4 regions of the Mesorhizobium sp. WSM4815 genome follow, and region 1 is predicted to be linked to each of the others. Evidence: predicted binding sites of a transcription regulator. Region 1 holds the regulator's gene; each other region holds the start of a gene.

Region 1 (4,211 bases):
CCAGGAAGGCATCCTGGCCGAGAGCAAGGCGAGCGAGACGGTTTCGCTGAAACGCGGCCGGCCGCAGGTCGGCCTCAGCCTCAATCCGCAAGCCGCTGCGGTGTTGGCCGTCGTGTTGTCGCTGAATTTCCTGTCGGTCGCCGTCATTGATTATGCCGGACAAGTGGTCGCCGAGGAACAGCGCCGGCTGGACACGCTGACCATGTCGCGCGACGCGCTGATCGGCGAATGTGTCGCCATCGTCCGGCGCCGGCTCGAAGATCCCGACCTCGATGTCCAAAGCGTCGCCCGCATCGCGCTGGCGATCCAGGGCATCACCGATTCCCACGCGCGCGCCATGTTGTGGTCGCCGATCACGCCGCAGACGAACATCGCCTTCGCTGACATTCTGGAACGCGAGTTCGGCATCCCGGCCATCATGGAGAACGACTGCAACATGATGGCCGTGGCGCTGCGCTGGCGCCACCCGGATCGCTACCGCGACGATTTCATCGCCATCCTGCTCTCGCACGGCATCGGTATGGGGCTGGTGCTGAAGGGCGAGCTGTTCACCGGCACCCACTCCTCGGGCGGCGAATTCGGCCACATGATCCATCGGCCGGGCGGCGCGCTTTGCCGCTGCGGGCGGCGCGGCTGCGTCGAGGCTTATGCCGGCAACTACGCCATCTGGCGCAGTGCAAGGCAATTGAGCGAGAACGCCGAGCCGGTCGCCGATGTCAGCGACGCCGAGATGCGGGCACTGGCGGCCCGGGCGCGCGAGACGGACGGACCGGAGCGCGAAGCCTACCGCAAGGCCGGCGAGGCACTCGGCTTCGGGCTCGGCAGCCTGTTCGCGCTGATCGATCCGGCGCCGGTGGCCATGGTCGGCGCCAGCGCTGCCGCCTTCGACCTGATCGAACCGGCGCTGCGCGAGGCCATCGCCCAGACCGCCGGCGGCCAGCATTCGGGTTCGATTTCCTTCGACACCGAGCCGAACGAGCTGCCGCTGATCCGCGAAGGCTGCGCCATGCGGGCGCTAAGCTTCGTCGACCAGGAGATTTTCGCGCCGAGCATCCAGGCACGAGCCGGCTCGGTCGGAAAGAACGTGGCTTGAATCCGAAGGCAGGGATTCCCGGGTCGTGACTTGGGGTGTGTTGAGATTCAGGTCAGGCCGAGTCGAGAATGGTGGGTTCCGAGAACCGGAGCGGAGCGTACTTTTGGGTACGTGAGCCCGCGCATGACCCCGAAATCGAGATCGATTTCGGAAAGGTCGTGCGCAAAATCAAAGTTCTACAGCGTCCTTTGCGTGCCCAACAGGGCGCGCGGCGCTGTAGGTAAGCGCAGGAAGCCGCCGTTTGCAGGCCGGCATCACCTGAATATCAGCACATCCCCTAGTCTTCCCTGATCGCATAGCCCGCGCCGCGGATGGTGCGGATGACATCGGGCATGCGACCATTGTTGACCGCCTTGCGCAACCGGCCGACATGGACGTCCACCGTGCGCTCGTCGATGTAGATCGTCTCGCCCCAGACATTGTCGAGCAACTGGCTGCGCGAGAAGACCCGGCCCGGGTGGCGCATCATGAATTCGAGCAGCCGGAATTCGGTCGGCCCGAGCCGGATCTCGCTCTTCTTGCGATAGACCCGGTGCGATTCACGATCGAGCATGATGTCGCCGACCTTGAGCACGCTGGACAGCACTTCCGGCTTGGCGCGGCGCAGCAGCGCCTTGACCCTGGCCATGAATTCCGGTGTCGAGAACGGCTTGACCAGATAGTCGTCGGCTCCGGTCGAAAGGCCGCGCACCCGGTCGCTCTCCTCGCCGCGCGCGGTCAGCATGATGATCGGCAGCCGCTCGGTTTCGGGGCGCACCCGAAGGCGCCGGCAAAGCTCGATGCCGGAAACCGCCGGCACCATCCAGTCGAGCACCAAAAGATCGGGCACGTTTTCCTGCAGCCGGATTTCGGCCTCGTCGCCGCGCGTCACCACCTCGACCTGATAGCCTTCGGATTCCAGATTATAACGGAGGAGGACGCCCAGCGGCTCTTCATCCTCCACCACCATGATGCGCGGCGCGATCATCGGCCGGTCACTCCTGTCATGTCGCCGGCGCCGACATCGTCGTTTCGTCGAGCTTCGGGCGATCCGCCGGCAATTGCTGCCCGGTCACGACAAAGTAGGCGTTTTCGGCGATGTTGGTGACGTGATCGCCGATACGCTCGAGATTCTTGGCGCAGAACAGAAGGTGCGTGCAGGCGGTGATGTTGCGCGGATCCTCCATCATGTAGGTCAGGAGCTCGCGAAAAACCGCCGTGTATTTCACGTCGATCTTCTGGTCGTCGGCGCGCAGTTCCTTCAACGCGCCGGCATCGCGCGACACATAGTGCTCGACCACGCCGCGCAGCTGCACAAGAACGAGATCCGCCATCGCATCGATACCGTGCGACAGATTCCGCGGCGTCGCGCTCTGCCCGACTGCGCTGACCCGCTTGGCTATGTTCTTGGCAAGGTCGCCGATGCGCTCGAGATCGCCCGCCATGCGGATTGCGCCAACCACGGCGCGCAGATCCTGCGCCATCGGCTGCCGCTTGGCGATCAGCGTGATGGCGCTGTCGTCGAGTTCGCGCTGCCGCGCATCCATGATGGCGTCGTCCGAGACGACGCGCTGCGCCATCGCATTGTCCGACGCAAGCAACGCGCGGATCGAGGCTGCGACCATTGCGGCGGCGAGCTCGTCCATGTCGCGGATCAGCCGGTCGATGTGCTCCAGTTCCTCGTCGAAAGATGCGACGGTGTGTTCACCCATGGTGCTGTCCTCGTGTTCGAAATTCGCCGGACCGCTCAGCCGAACCGGCCGGTGATATAGTCCTGGGTGCGCTTGTCGTCGGGGTTGGTGAACATCTTGTCGGTCGCGCCCTCCTCGACCAGATAGCCGAGATGGAACATCGCCGTACGTTGCGACACGCGCGCCGCCTGCTGCATCGAATGGGTGACGATGACGATCGTATAATTCTGGCGCAGTTCGTCGATTAGTTCCTCGACGCGGGCGGTGGCGATTGGATCGAGCGCCGAACAGGGCTCGTCCATCAGGATCACTTCCGGCGACACGGCGATGGCGCGCGCAATGCACAGACGCTGCTGCTGTCCGCCGGACAGACCGGTTCCCGACTCGAGTAGGCGATCCTTGACCTCGTTGAACAGGCCGGCCTTCTTCAGGCTCGATTCGACGATGCCGTCCAACTCGGCCTTGCTCCTGGCCAGGCCGTGGATGCGCGGACCGTAGGCGACGTTTTCGTAGATCGACTTCGGGAACGGGTTCGGCTTCTGGAATACCATGCCGACGCGAGCTCGCAGCTCGACGACATCGATTTTGGGGTCGTAGACATCCTCGCCGTCGAGCGTGATCTTGCCGCTCACCCGCGCGATATCGATGGTGTCGTTCATTCGGTTCAGGCAACGCAGGAACGTCGACTTGCCGCAGCCCGATGGGCCGATCAACGCCGTCACCTGATGCTCGCGGACATCGAGATCGACGTCGAACAGAGCTCGCTTCTCGCCGTAGTGAACAGAGACCTTTTCGCCCTTCATCTTGATCGAAGGGGCGTTGGTTGCGCTGCTCAGTTTCTGCTCGACGCCGGCTTCCGTCATGATGTTCATATCCTCTACTCCTTACCAGCGCCGCTCGAAGCGCCTGCGCAGTATCACCGCGATGGCATTCATGATGACCAAAAACACCAGCAAAATCAAAATCGCCGCCGAAGTCTTCTGCTGGAACCCCGCTTCCGGGAAATCCGCCCACATGAAAATCTGCACCGGCAGGATCGTCGCGGGATCGGTGAAGCCGCCGGGAATGTCGACGATGAAGGCGACCATGCCGATCATCAGCAACGGCGCGGTTTCGCCCAGCGCATGCGCCATTCCGAGGATGGTGCCGGTCATGATGCCCGGCATCGCCAGCGGCAGGACGTGATGGAATACGGTCTGGACCTTGGACGCTCCGATGCCAAGCGCCGCCTCGCGGATCGAAGGCGGCACGGCGCGCAGCGAAGCGCGCGAGGCGATAATGATGATCGGCAGGGTCATTAGCGCCAGCACCATGCCGCCGACCACCGGGGCTGAGCGCGGCATGCCGAAGAAATTCAGGAATACGGCAAGTCCAAGCAGGCCGAAGACGATCGAAGGCACCGCCGCCAGATTGTTGATATTCACTTCGATCATCGTCGTCAGCCGGTT
Region 2 (4,211 bases), on a different contig from region 1:
GCTGACAAAAAGCAGCGCCCATATCAGGACATCGACGCCGCGAAAGATATCGAACCCCCGCCGCGTCATGAAATGCAGCAAACGGTTGGCGACGACGTTGCGTGCGCCGAGAAAGCCAAGTGGAACTGCCGCTATGGCCGCCAGGAGCGTACCAAGGAAGGCCATGGCAAGCGTCTCCAACGCAGCGTGGAGGAATGTCCCGAGGTTCCCGCCATGACTTGGTGGGAGGAATGCACCGAGCAGGAAGCCGAGCTTTCCAAGACCATCCCAGAATTGCGTTGCGGAGAGGCCTAGATAGATGACGCTGAAAATGACAAGAGCACTCAGCGCACCCAACCCCAGCCAAGTCAGAAGACGTGCGGAAAGCGGGGGGACGAAAGCCTCCGGATAGCGCGAACGAAGCATCCTCGCTTTGACGTCAAGTGCATCAGCCATGGGAGAGGCCTCTTCCGATCAGACGCGTGCGGACCGCTTCGCAGAGAATGTCGGTCGCAACGACCGTTGCGATGATGAGCAGGACGATGGCGCTGATGTCGGTGTAGATGAACTGCCGGATTGCAAAATAGAGTTCCTGGCCGATGCCGCCGGCGCCGACCAGCCCGAGAACTGAAGCCGCGCGGATGTTAATCTCGAATCGCAGCAGGGCGTAGCTTGCAAAATTCGGCAGGACCTGCGGCAGAACGCCGAAGCGTACCACGTGCAACCAATTGCCGCCTGATGCCCGCACGCCCTCCAGTGGTCGCTGACTGATGTTCTCGCATGCCTCGCAAAAGAGCTTTCCGAGAGCGCCAGCCGAATGCAGGGAAAGCGCGAGGACGCCCGGCAGCGGGCCAAGGCCGAAGGAGAAAACGAAAATCAGCGCATATACGAGATCGGGGATTGTGCGCATGATTTCAAGCATGCGCCGCGACACGAATGCGACCGTAGGCGAAGGGGTGAGATTGCGAGCGGCGAAGAAACACAGGAGGGTCGCTCCGACAACGCCCGTCAAGGTTCCGAGAAAAGCAATCAGGGCGGTGTCGAGGATAAGCTTCAGCCAAGTGCCCAGATTCCAATACCAGTCGGCAATGTCGTTTGCCGGGCTCGAAATACTGATGGCAGGCAGCGTTCGTGCAACGTAGTCGAAGAAAGCTGGAAATCCGCTCGCAAGCTTGTCGAGGTCGATTTCTCCAACGACCGCCGCACCCGCTATCGCACAAGCAAAGAGCGCAGTGCCGGCGAACATTCTCCATCGATCAGAACGCCTCCGCTCGGTTCGGAGGCGTTCAAAATCAGCGACAGCGCGTGAGTGCAGGGCAGACACGTCAACCTCGATCACGGGTGGCCAACCGGGTTGCCGGTCAATTCGAGCGGCGATTGCGCTGATTCGCCTCGATCATGCGGATGATCGGTTCGTAATCCGCGTGGTCCGCCTTCACATAGCCACCGAGCGGGTCATTGTCGGTGAACTCTTTCCAGATATCCGGCGCGGCGGTTCTGAGTTCGATCATCGCCTCCGAAAACGCGTTTTTGAGAGAATCGGGAATATCGCCATGCGCGGCCCAGAGACTGTTCGGCAGGATCGGCGACTTCCAGATAAATCGGCACGCGCCTTCCTCGATCATTCCCTTGCCGGACATCTCGTTGCATTTATGAACGTCTTCCGCAGTCCAGCCTGTGATTGCCGCATCGACGGTGCCGTTGAGCATTGCAAGAATCCCTTGCTCATGGCCGCCGGCAAATATCGTCTCCTTGAAGAACGTGTTTGGATCCTTGCCTTCCTCCGTTAGGAAAAAGGACGCAGCGAGATATCCGGAGGTGGAATTCGGGTCCGCAAAAGCAACGACCTTACCTTGCAGGTCATCGATTGTCCGGTAGGGGCTATCCGCATTCACGACAATGGTCGAATGGTAGCCAAAATTGCCGTCGACATTCACTTCTTTGATGAGCGGCTCCACGGTGCCGTTCGTAACGCGCCACGCTTGCGCATAGGATGCCGGCCCGAAACGGGCAAATTCGATCTGACCACTGCGCAGGGCTTCGATGACGCCCGCGTAGTCGGTGGCCTGGCGAATGCGCACCGGCACGCCGAGCTTCCCTTCGAGATAGGTTGCAAGTACCCCGAAGCGCTCCATCAGCGCGCCATCGCTCTCGCTTGGGATGACGCCGATATTCAGCTGTTCGACGCCGTCCCAACCATCTTGCGCAAATGCACAGGTTCCAGCCATGGAAAGAGTCAGCGTGCCCACAATGGCACCCAGAAGATTACGACGATTGAAGTTCATCTGCATTCGCCTCCTGTGAGCATATCGTTCTTCATTCGGATGTTATGCATTATCATCCGAATGAAGAAATATCGCCTGGAGGTGTCAGCCATGTGACAAGTATGATACTCGGCTTTGGCTTCGAAGCGCCATGAGGTGTCGGCGAAGCTTGGAATTCGAATGACTTTTCCAGTCAGGCGGATAATATGGACATATGTTGTATCAGCCCGATGACATAAGACGTGAATGGAAGCGAGAATGGAGAGCAAGCTGACGCGCGGCCAATGGCAGATAGTTGAGCAGGAGTTAGCGGCAGACATTGAGGCGGGGCGATTTTCCGCCGAAATGCAATTGCCCACAGAGGCTGAGCTCATGCGGCGCTTTGGAGTGGGGCGTCATAGTGTGCGGAGGGCGATTTCTCAGCTGGAAAACCGGGGGCTCGTGCGGGTTGAGCATGGTCGGGGAACCTTTCTCCAGGACACCAGCCGGCTCAGCTATCGTTTGTCAGAGCGCACGCGGTTTTCCCAGAATCTGCTCGAACAAGGTCGCGAACCCTTCGGGCGGACGCTTCGCGAAGAGGAGATTGCCGCGCCTCCACAAGTGAGTGAAGCCTTGCGTCTCCCGTCGAGCGAGCGCGTGTACAGAGTCCTCCGCCAAGGCTACGCGGATGACGAAGTCATCAGCTTCTCCAATATCTATTACCCAGTGAGGCGGTTCCCCGGAATCGGCAAGGCACGCCGCGGTCACCGCGGTGCAACCCAGGTGCTGGCGGAGGACTACGGCATAGCCGACTATATCCGTCTCAAGACCAATATCATGGTTCGCATGCCGACAGGTGAGGAAGCGCGACTCCTGGTCCAGCCCAAATCGCATCCGATTGTCGTCCTGAACAAGGTCGACGTCGACATGAAAGGGGTGCCGATCGCGTATTCGGAGTCAGTCTGGGCAAGTGAGCGGGTTCAGTTCTCAATCGACAACACAAGCCAGCTTCTTCAGGCGTTAGCGGCAAACGCCGATCGGAACAATGAGGACTGACTGTAGTCGAAGGCCCAGGTCAAGAGCTCCATCACAGCAGCTGGAATGGAGTAGGGATCGGAACAAGAACTGTTCCCGCAGACACGCGGCCTTTATCAACCAAAGACAGCTACGGCCGATTTGACGGTGATGCCGCCATCGGGGCTTCGGCGCATCTGACGTCCCGTGGCGGCGCGAAAGACAGTTGGCAGTTGCAGCGCTGGCGGGACCCGTGACCAGAGAGTTCGCATGATTTCCCGGCCGTGCCGAGTTTTCCGAACGGCGCTTCCAGACACGACGCGCTGGGACCAGAAAAGCCGATTTCATGGAAATACAAGTCGGCATGTTGCGGGCTGATCTGGTGAAAGACTCCGGCGATCGTCCGCCGGACCCGGGAATTGAAACCCTCCACCGAATTGACGTGAACAGTGTCGCGAACATATTCGTTGCTGGAACGCTTCACGGTCTCATGCTTGGCAAACTCTCGCCTATGGCCATGAATGCCTTCGCCTCATCACTCATCAAATGCGCGTGGTTTCGATCTGTGTTTCAATCGCACGTTCGGCCGCATGCAACGAAAGACCCGTCACGACCGCGGCACGTGCGTCACCGGCCGGAGCGCCGGGCGTGACGTCGGTCGGCCGCTGCACCATGGCCATGACCGGCGCCTTCTCCCTATTCGCCTGACCTAGGCGTGTACCGTTCAAGGTGCGGAAGTTTTCAAGACTCTTGCCTTAACTCCGTCGAAGGCAGGTAAATGCTTGCCCGCTGCCGGGCGACAGCTCGGCCAGTCGCGTTGTGACTCGCGAGTGAACCATTAGGCCCGGCGGGACGCTTCTCTGCGAATCCAACACTATTGACGGCACGACCGTGGAGGAATCCAAGCATCAGCCTGCGCTGCAGAACCAAGACACGCCGGTGCCTTGGCGAACTTTCCTTATGACCGAATGACTG
Region 3 (4,211 bases), on a different contig from region 1:
CCGGCCATCATCGTCGCCAGCAGCAACCCGTCGACGCCGACCCGTGCCACGGTTGCCGCCATCAGCACGATAAAGGCGCCCGCCGGCCCGCCGATCTGGAAACGGCTGCCGCCCAGAGCCGAGACGAGGAAACCGCCAATGATGGAAGTGTAGAGCCCGCGCTCCGGAGACACGCCCGATGCGATCGCGATCGCCATCGACAGCGGCAGCGCCACAATGGCCACGGTCAGTCCGGCGATGGCATCGGCCTTGAAGTGCTCTGATGTGTAGCCTTCGCGCAGCACCGTCGCCAGCTTCGGCGTGAACAGTTCGGAAAATGTCGGCTGCGCCGGTTGATGAATTGCCCGCTGGGTTCGATCCATGGACTGCCTTCCGCTCCTGATGCATGCCGCCAAAAAGTGCACAGCGGCCACGCATAAAACCAAGCAGGCGGCGGGATCGTCGGCAGGACTGTCGGCGGTCGCCGTCGCGACTCTATTTCGGCTCAGCCTGGCGGGTTCTGCGGCACGACCGGCTTGAGGCGCACCCCCCTGCCGCCGCGCTCGCTGGCCTGGTTCTCGCCGATCAGCTCCACGCCGGCCCGGTCGAGGGCCTGGATGACCTTCATCAGCGTATCGACCACGCCCCTGACCACGCCGTCGCTCGCTTCCATGCGCTGAATGGTTGGAAGCGAAACCCCGGCGCGCTCGGCGAGCGTCTTCTGATCGATGCCGGCCAGAGCCCTTGCGGCGCGCATCTGCGCGGCAGTGATCATTGGCTAAAAACCCCCGTCTGAGTCTGCATTCCATGTATAATACTATCATTGTGATGGTTCAAGCATCATCATGCACATGTCAGACATGTGCACACCAGGCCGTTTGCATCTTGGCGAGCCTGCGCGCCCGCTGGGCCAGCACGCCCCAGCCGCCGCAACTTAGAGGAGAATTGGCGCAGCGTCGTTCGGAACGGGCGGTTCAGGCGCCGGCGGTCTGCCCGCGCCATCGCTGGAACGCCCATGCGACCAGCCAGCACAGCATCGCCCAGGCGAAGCCGGCGCACCAGCCGGCCAGCACGTCCGATGGCCAATGAACGCCGAGATAGACGCGGCTGATGCCGACGAGCAGTGCTGTCAGCACGGCAAGTGCCAGCACATAGATCTTGGTCGTTCGCCCAGGCAGGAAACGCGACGCCATGCTGCCCAGCGTCAAATATGTCACCGCCGACAGCATCGCATGGCCGCTTGGAAACGAAAGCGTCGCCACGTCGGCGAGATGCGAGACCAGGTCGGGGCGCGGCCGATCGATTCCGAGCTTCAGCGTGCTCGACAGGGCCTGCCCGCCCGCCACCGCGACCAAGACCAGAAACGCTGCTCCCGGCTTGTGGATCAGCAGCAGATAGACGATCACCGCCACTGTGATCAGCCCGAGCACGATGGCGCTGCCGAGGCTGGTAATGTCGCGCATCGCCCCTTCCAGCCATGGCGGTCCGATCGGATTGTCTGGCTGGCCCGCTTCACGGAAGGCGAGCATGATTTCCGTGTCGAAGGCGTGCGGCGTGGTGTCCCGCGCCACCTCCATCAGTTCCTCGAACCCCCACAGCCCGCCGGCGATGACCAGTCCGGCCAAAAGCACCGGGAATTCGATCCAGTTGAGCAGCTTGTTTGCGGTATTCTTCATCGGGCCAACCGTCTTACAGCGCCGCGCGTCCTTTTGGACGCGCAAAGGACGCTGTAGCACTTTGATTTGGCGCATGATCCTTTCCGAAATCGTTTCCGATTTTCGGGGTCATGCGCAACTACAGTTTTTGCAGATAGGGTCCGAGCGTGATCAGCGCCACCGCTGCGACGGCGAGCACGATGCCGGTCGCCTGCAACGAATTGACGCGCTCGCCGAAGAACACCAGTGCCACCACGTTCACCGACACCAGTTGGATCACCGCCGACAGGCTGAACGACACCGACATGCCGAATTCACGGATCAGCCTCAGCATGATCAGATTGCCCGCTGAATAGAGCGCCAGAGTCAGAACGATCTTGCCGAGGCTCGGCGCCAGCCCCCATTGCTTGGCCGCCGTCGCCGCCAGCAGGAAGATCACTGTCGAAATGCCGAGCTGCCCCAGTCCCCAGAAACTCACTTTTTTGTTCCTCCCGACGCAGTGCTTGCGCGCCTGCCGCAGATCTTGTTTCGGAAGCGTCGGTCGCGGTCAAGCGGCCTGATCAAAGACATGAAATCGGGCTGGAAATTAGTCGGCAACGTCATCAAACTGTGATCTGCTGGCGATACGCGGTCAGTCAAGCAACACGCTCCAGCCATCCCAAAGAGCCAGAGGCACGCCCCCATGACTGAACATCGCCCCGACGCCCATTTCCCCACCAGCCTGCTCGAGGAAAACGATGGGCCAGGAACCAATCCCACTGACAACCAGACGATGGGCGAAATCATCGCCGCGCGATTCTCGCGCCGTGGTTTTCTGCAGGGATCCCTCGCGGCAACCGCCATCGCCGCCACCGTCAGCCCGCTCGCGCTGATCCTCGCCGACGATGCCCGCGCCGGCGGCGGCTCGGTCTTCAGTTTCGACGAGGTCGAGGCAGGCGTCGACGACAAGCACCATGTCGCTGCCGGCTACGACGCCGACGTGCTGTTGCGCTGGGGCGATCCGCTGTTTGCCGATTCGCCGGAATTTGATCCGACAAAACAGTCGGCGCAGGCCCAGGAAAGACAGTTTGGCTACAACAACGACTATGTCGGCTATCTCCCGATAGACGGCTCGGCCGAGCACGGCCTGCTGGTGGTCAACCACGAGTACACCAATCCGCATCTGATGTTCCCGGGCCTTGTCAGCATCGTCGATGGCGAGGCCAAGCAGGCCCCACTGAGCAAGGAACAGGTCGATATCGAGATAGCCGCGCATGGCGGCACCATCGTCGAAATTCGCAAGGTATCAGGCAAATGGCAGGTGGTGCGCGACGGCAAGCTCAATCGCCGCATCACCGCCAACACCGAGATGGCGCTGTCCGGCCCCGTCGCCGGCCACGACCGGGTCAAGACCAGTGCCGATCCGACCGGCACGAAGGTCTTCGGCAGCGTCAACAACTGTGCCGGCGGCGTCACGCCCTGGGGCACCTACATCATGGCCGAGGAAAACATACACGGCTATTTCTCGGGCGAGCTGCAGGAAGGTCACAAGGAAGCCGCCAACTACAAGCGCCTGGGGATTCCCGACGGCTCCTATGAATGGGCTGCGCATTACGACCGCTTCGATATCGGCAAGGAGCCGAACGAGCCGAATCGCTTCGGCTGGATCGTTGAGGTCGACGTCAACGATCCGACCTCGGTGCCGCGGAAGCGCACTGCCATGGGCCGTTTCAAGCATGAGGGCGCTGAATCGATCGTCGCCAAGGATGGCCGTGTGGTGTTCTACCAAGGTGACGACGAGCGTTTCGACTATGCATACAAATTCGTCACGGCCGGCAAGTTCAACGCCGAGGACCGCGCCGCCAACATGGATCTTCTCGACGACGGCACGCTCTACGTCGCCAAATTCGCCGAGGACGGTACCCTGGAATGGCTGCCGCTCGTTCACGGCCAGGGTCCGTTGACCGCCGAGAACGGCTTTGCCAGCCAGGCCGACGTGCTGATCGGGACAAGGCTTGCCGCCGATCTTCTCGGCGCCACCAAGATGGACCGCCCCGAGGATATTCAGCCCCACCCGACGACCGGCAAGGTCTACGTCATGCTGACCAACAATTCGAAGCGCAAGACGGAGCAGGTCGACGCCGCCAACCCGCGCGCCGAAAACGCCTTCGGCCACATCGTCGAGATTGTTGAGGACGGTGGCGATTTCACTGCCACCAAGGGCAAGTGGGAAATCATGTTGAAATGCGGCGATCCCTCGGTGGCCGAAGTCGGCGCTACTTTCTCGACTGCAACGACCGCCAATGGCTGGTTCGGCATGCCGGACAATTGCGCCATCGATGCGGCCGGCCGGCTCTGGGTCTCGACCGATGGCCAGGGTCCGAAGGCGACCGGCCGCACCGATGGCCTGTGGGCGGTCGACACCGAAGGCGAGGCGCGGGCGACCTCGAAGCTATTCTTCCGCGTGCCGATCGGCGCCGAACTCTGCGGCCCGCTGTTCACGCCCGACGACCAGACCGCCTTCGTCGCGGTCCAGCATCCGGCCGATGGCGGCGAGGACTGGGAGGCTTTTGGCCGTCCCTCCTACTATGAGGACCT
Region 4 (4,211 bases), on a different contig from region 1:
GCCGGAACTGACGGCAGTCACGCTGCCCTTCCTCAATGGCGAGACCAAGGTCAAGACCTGGGACGAGGTCATCAGCGAAACGAACTGATCGCCTGACAAGTGCCTGCCGGCCGTCTCCCGCGAGATGGCCGGCGCCGCTCGTTGCGCATCGCGCCTGATCGCAAGTCCCGCCTGCCGCATCACGCCGAAAGATGGCGCCATCAAAGCTTTTCAATTGACGCTCCTATCCCGGCAGCTAGCTTCTGCCAATCTTCAGAAAGAGGGCTCAGGCAATGGCGAAATATCAGGGTGGCTGCCTGTGCGGGGCGGTGCGCTACCGCACTGAGGCCGCGCCGATCAACGAGCGCGTCTGCCATTGCCGGCTTTGCCAGAAGGCGCTGGGCGCGGCCTTCAACGCCCGCGTGCTGTTCCGCATCGACGACGTGACCATCGACGGGCCGGTGGCGACGGTGAATTCCTCGCCCGATCTCAAGCGTGGCTTTTGCTCGCGCTGCGGCACGACGCTGTTTTCCCGGCGCGATTCCGCCGGCATCATCGGCGTCACCTCCGGCTCGCTCGACGATCCTTCAGTGTTCAAGCCACAAATGCATATCTGGACCGCCTCGAAGCAGCCCTGGGTACAGCTCGACGACGGACTGCCGCAATATGAAGGCGCCCCACCGCCGAATTGAAGCACAGGCGAATTGAAGTACATGCGAACTGAAGCACAGGCGAACCGAAGCGCAGGCGAAATCAAGCACAAGGCGTGCCCAAATTTTTTCGTCCGGGACACGAGATAGTCGGCAAAGCGTCATTGGCGAGCCATCATTGCCGCCTATCTATTGCCTGCGGGTCGGCAGTCGAAGGAGGCGACGGATGAACGACAGAATTAACACCCTGGATGAGCTTTTGAGCGATCCGATGGTCAAGCTGGTGATGGAGCGTGACCGCGTGCAGCCGGCCGAGCTTCGCTCGCTGCTCGAAGAAAAGGTTCGCCGGGATGATGATGCGCCGGTCAATCCCGTCACCGATCGCCCCAACTCTGATCGCCTTGGCACCGACCGCTCCGTCCCGCCCGCTCATATGGTAGCCGAGAGCTGTCACAATCTATGGTTGTGCGGCTAGGCAGCGACCTGCTGGCGTCGCGATCCTTCGCGCCCTCTCGGTCCTGCAGCGTTTCCAGGCTCTCACCGCTACGGTGATAGAGCGAGCGCCTTGCCCAGCCCCTCTGCCCTAACAATTTGATTCAAACTTTGTTGGTAATTTCTTGTTAGTAATCCGGACTGGTTTGTCCGGCGGCGTTGTCTTGCCCTCGGTCTGTTGTGTTCTGCGTACAGGTCCAGATGCGGTTATCAGGCGTCGTCATCTTCTCGATCGCGTCACTTTGCCTTGCCGGCTGCACGTCCACGTCCGGCGTCGACGCGCTGCAAGTGCCGTCCAGCGAGACGACCAGTTCGGTTGTGCGGCCGCCCGCGCCGGTGGCGTCGGTCGGCGCTGCCGATGTCGAACCCGACTTCGCGCCGGAGGAGGCGACGGAGCAGACTGTGGCGATGGCCACTCCGGAGCCTGCCGAAAGCATCGAGCCACCCGTCGAGCCGATTGCCTTGGTGGCGCCGAAGCGGCTGGCACGGGCAGCACCGATGCTCGCCGTGCCGGTCCAGCGCTATCGGTTCCGTGACGCCAAGCCGATCAATTTCGGCAGGGTATCGCCCAGACACCTCGCCGTTCACGGCGTCGACGTCTCGCGCTGGCAAGGCAACGTGAACTGGGGCAAGCTGCGCGCGCAGGGCGCGAACTTCGCCTACATCAAGGCGACCGACGGCGGCGATCATCTCGACCCGATGTTCAGGAAGAACTGGCGCAATGCCGACGCCGCCGGCCTCAAACGCGGCGCCTATCACTTCTTCTACTGGTGCCGCACCGCTGGTGAGCAGGCTGACTGGTTCATCCGCAACGTGCCGAGGGTCGAGGGCGCCTTGCCGCCGGTGATCGATGTCGAGTGGAACGGCGAATCCAGCTGCAAGCGGCGGCCGTCGCGGCAAAAGGTGCTGGAGAAGATGCAGGTGTTCATGGACAAGCTCGAGCGCCACTACGGCCAGCGGGCCATCATCTACACCGCGCCTGATTTCTACCGCGACAATCTCAGAGGCGCATTTCTGGACTATCCATTCTGGCTGCGCGCGGTGGCACAGCACCCGTCAAAGGTCTATCCCGGCCGCAAATGGGTGTTCTGGCAGTATTCCGGCTCCGGCCTGTCGCATGGGGTGAGGGGCCGCATCGACCTCAACGTCTTCCACGGCGACGAGAGAGCCTGGCGGAACTGGGCTGGCGGGCGGCAGATGGTGGCCGAGGCGGAGTAGGCGGCCGAGGAAAGCGCCCATTCGCAGGCCAGCATGAGGTGAATATTGACGGACCTGGCCGCCTGTCGCGGAAGTGTCATCGATCCGTCATCGCATTGAAATGTCGTTCCCGCAATCAGGTGGCTTCCATTCGAACAGGAGACGCCACCCGTGCCCCGCCATTCCGCGCTTTTCGTCCTGACGGCAGCGCTTGCTGCCTCGGTTTCGCTGCCGGCCCATGCCGACATGATGTTCAACCGGGTCGCGAGCTTCGCAGTCGCCGGTAACCTGCCTGCGGATGTCGAGAGGACCACGCCGACTTCGTCCGAGATCATCACGGCGAGCGAAGATGGCATGACGCTGGTTTATTCCGATAGCCCGCTCGGTGCGGTCGGCTTCATCGACATCGCCGATCCCAAGGCGGCCAAGGCCGGCGGCATCGTCAAGATAGCAGGCGAGCCGACCTCGGTTGTGGTCATCGGCGGCAAGGTTCTGGCCGGTGTCAACACGTCGGAAAGCAAAGCCAGGCCTTCGGGCAACCTCAGCGTTATCGATCTTGCCTCCAAGGCGATCGAAAGCACTTGCGACCTCGGCGGCCAACCGGACTCGCTGGCGTTCAGCAAGGACGGCAAGTTTTTGGCCATCGCCATCGAGAACGAGCGCGACGAGGATCTGAACGACGGAGAAATTCCGCAGATGCCGGCGGGCGACCTTAGGATTTTCACGCTTGCCGAAGGCCAGCCTGATTGCGCGACGATGAAGACCGTCAATCTGGCGGGCATTGCCGAAGTCGCTGGGGAAGATCCCGAGCCGGAATTCGTTGCCTTCAACGAGGCCGGCGAGATCGCGGTCACGCTGCAGGAAAACAACCACATCGCCATCGTCAACGCCGAAACCGCTGCGATCGTCACCCACTTCTCCGCAGGCTCCGCCACGCTGGACAAGATCGACACCAGGAAGAACGGCGCCTTGTCCTTCGATGGCAAGATCGAAAATGTCGCGCGCGAGCCCGACGCCGTGAAATGGCTCGACAATGACCGCCTCGCCGTCGCCAACGAAGGCGACTACAAGGGCGGCTCGCGCGGTTTCACGATCTTCAGCAAGAAGGGCGAGGTGCTCTACGAATCCGGTTCGTCCTTCGAGTACCAGGTCGCCAATGCCGGCCATTATCCCGACGACCGCAACAAGAAGGGCGTCGAGCCGGAAGGTCTCGAGACCGGCACGTTCGGCGAGGACAGGCTGCTGTTCGTCGCTTCGGAGCGTGGCTCCGTTGTCGGCGTCTACAAGGACACCGGTGCGGAGCCAGGGTTTGTCCAGATCCTGCCGTCCGGCATCGGTCCGGAGGGCCTGGTCGCGATCCCGTCGCGCAATCTCCTGGTCACCGCCAACGAGGCCGACCTGGTCGAGGACGGGCTCGCCCGCTCGCACGTGATGATCTACGAGCGCTCCGAGGGTCCCGCCACTTACCCGATGATCACGGCAAAGCCCACGGCAGACGGCACGCCGCTCGGCTGGGGCGCGCTTTCGGCGCTCGCGGCCGGCGACACTGCCGGCAAGCTGTTCGCTGCCTCGGACTCTTTCTACGCCAACGCGCCCTCGATCTTCGAGATCGATGCCACCCAGACGCCGGCGCTGATCACCGGCAAGACCATCGTCACGCGTGATGGCCATCCTGCACAGAAGATCGACATCGAGGGTCTTGTCGCCGACGGTGAAGGCGGCTTCTGGCTGGCCAATGAAGGCGATCCGGCAAAGCTCGTCCCGCACGCCATCCTGCGCGTCGACGACAAGGGCGAGATCAAGCAGGAAATCGGCTTCCCGATGGAACTGCTCGCCCACCAGAGCCGCTTCGGTCTCGAAGGCATCACCGCGGTCGGCGAAGGCGACGACCTG

The links. The regulator PhoB, encoded in region 1, activates phosphate uptake and scavenging genes when phosphate is short. The targets are predictions, from matches to a motif close to TGTCATNNANCTGTCAT.
Region 2: the regulator PhoB is predicted to act here: its motif matches at 2,463-2,479, upstream of phnF (phosphonate metabolism transcriptional regulator PhnF).
Region 3: the regulator PhoB is predicted to act here: its motif matches at 2,232-2,248, upstream of AC0L2B_RS29020 (PhoX family protein).
Region 4: the regulator PhoB is predicted to act here: its motif matches at 2,414-2,430, upstream of AC0L2B_RS22640 (esterase-like activity of phytase family protein).

What each region holds. Positions count from the first base shown of each region.
Region 1 covers NZ_JBVVQS010000099.1:161,054-165,264, forward strand. The annotation lists gene AC0L2B_RS23960 (ROK family protein) at 1-1,093, shown strand, start outside; gene phoB (phosphate regulon transcriptional regulator PhoB) at 1,371-2,060, opposite strand; gene phoU (phosphate signaling complex protein PhoU) at 2,077-2,784, opposite strand; gene pstB (phosphate ABC transporter ATP-binding protein PstB) at 2,820-3,635, opposite strand; gene pstA (phosphate ABC transporter permease PstA) at 3,648-4,211, opposite strand, start outside.
Region 2 covers NZ_JBVVQS010000088.1:11,391-15,601, forward strand. The annotation lists gene phnE (phosphonate ABC transporter, permease protein PhnE) at 1-435, opposite strand, end outside; gene phnE (phosphonate ABC transporter, permease protein PhnE) at 428-1,318, opposite strand; gene phnD (phosphonate ABC transporter substrate-binding protein) at 1,341-2,270, opposite strand; gene phnF (phosphonate metabolism transcriptional regulator PhnF) at 2,502-3,278, shown strand; partial or broken gene AC0L2B_RS10965 (IS1595 family transposase) at 3,374-3,931, opposite strand.
Region 3 covers NZ_JBVVQS010000102.1:50,071-54,281, forward strand. The annotation lists gene AC0L2B_RS29000 (SulP family inorganic anion transporter) at 1-362, opposite strand, end outside; gene AC0L2B_RS29005 (helix-turn-helix domain-containing protein) at 485-754, opposite strand; gene AC0L2B_RS29010 (phosphatase PAP2 family protein) at 954-1,655, opposite strand; gene AC0L2B_RS29015 (hypothetical protein) at 1,774-2,112, opposite strand; gene AC0L2B_RS29020 (PhoX family protein) at 2,317-4,211, shown strand, end outside.
Region 4 covers NZ_JBVVQS010000098.1:303,402-307,612, forward strand. The annotation lists gene AC0L2B_RS22620 (alpha/beta fold hydrolase) at 1-88, shown strand, start outside; gene AC0L2B_RS22625 (GFA family protein) at 273-671, shown strand; gene AC0L2B_RS22630 (hypothetical protein) at 856-1,104, shown strand; gene AC0L2B_RS22635 (glycoside hydrolase family 25 protein) at 1,323-2,339, shown strand; gene AC0L2B_RS22640 (esterase-like activity of phytase family protein) at 2,490-4,211, shown strand, end outside.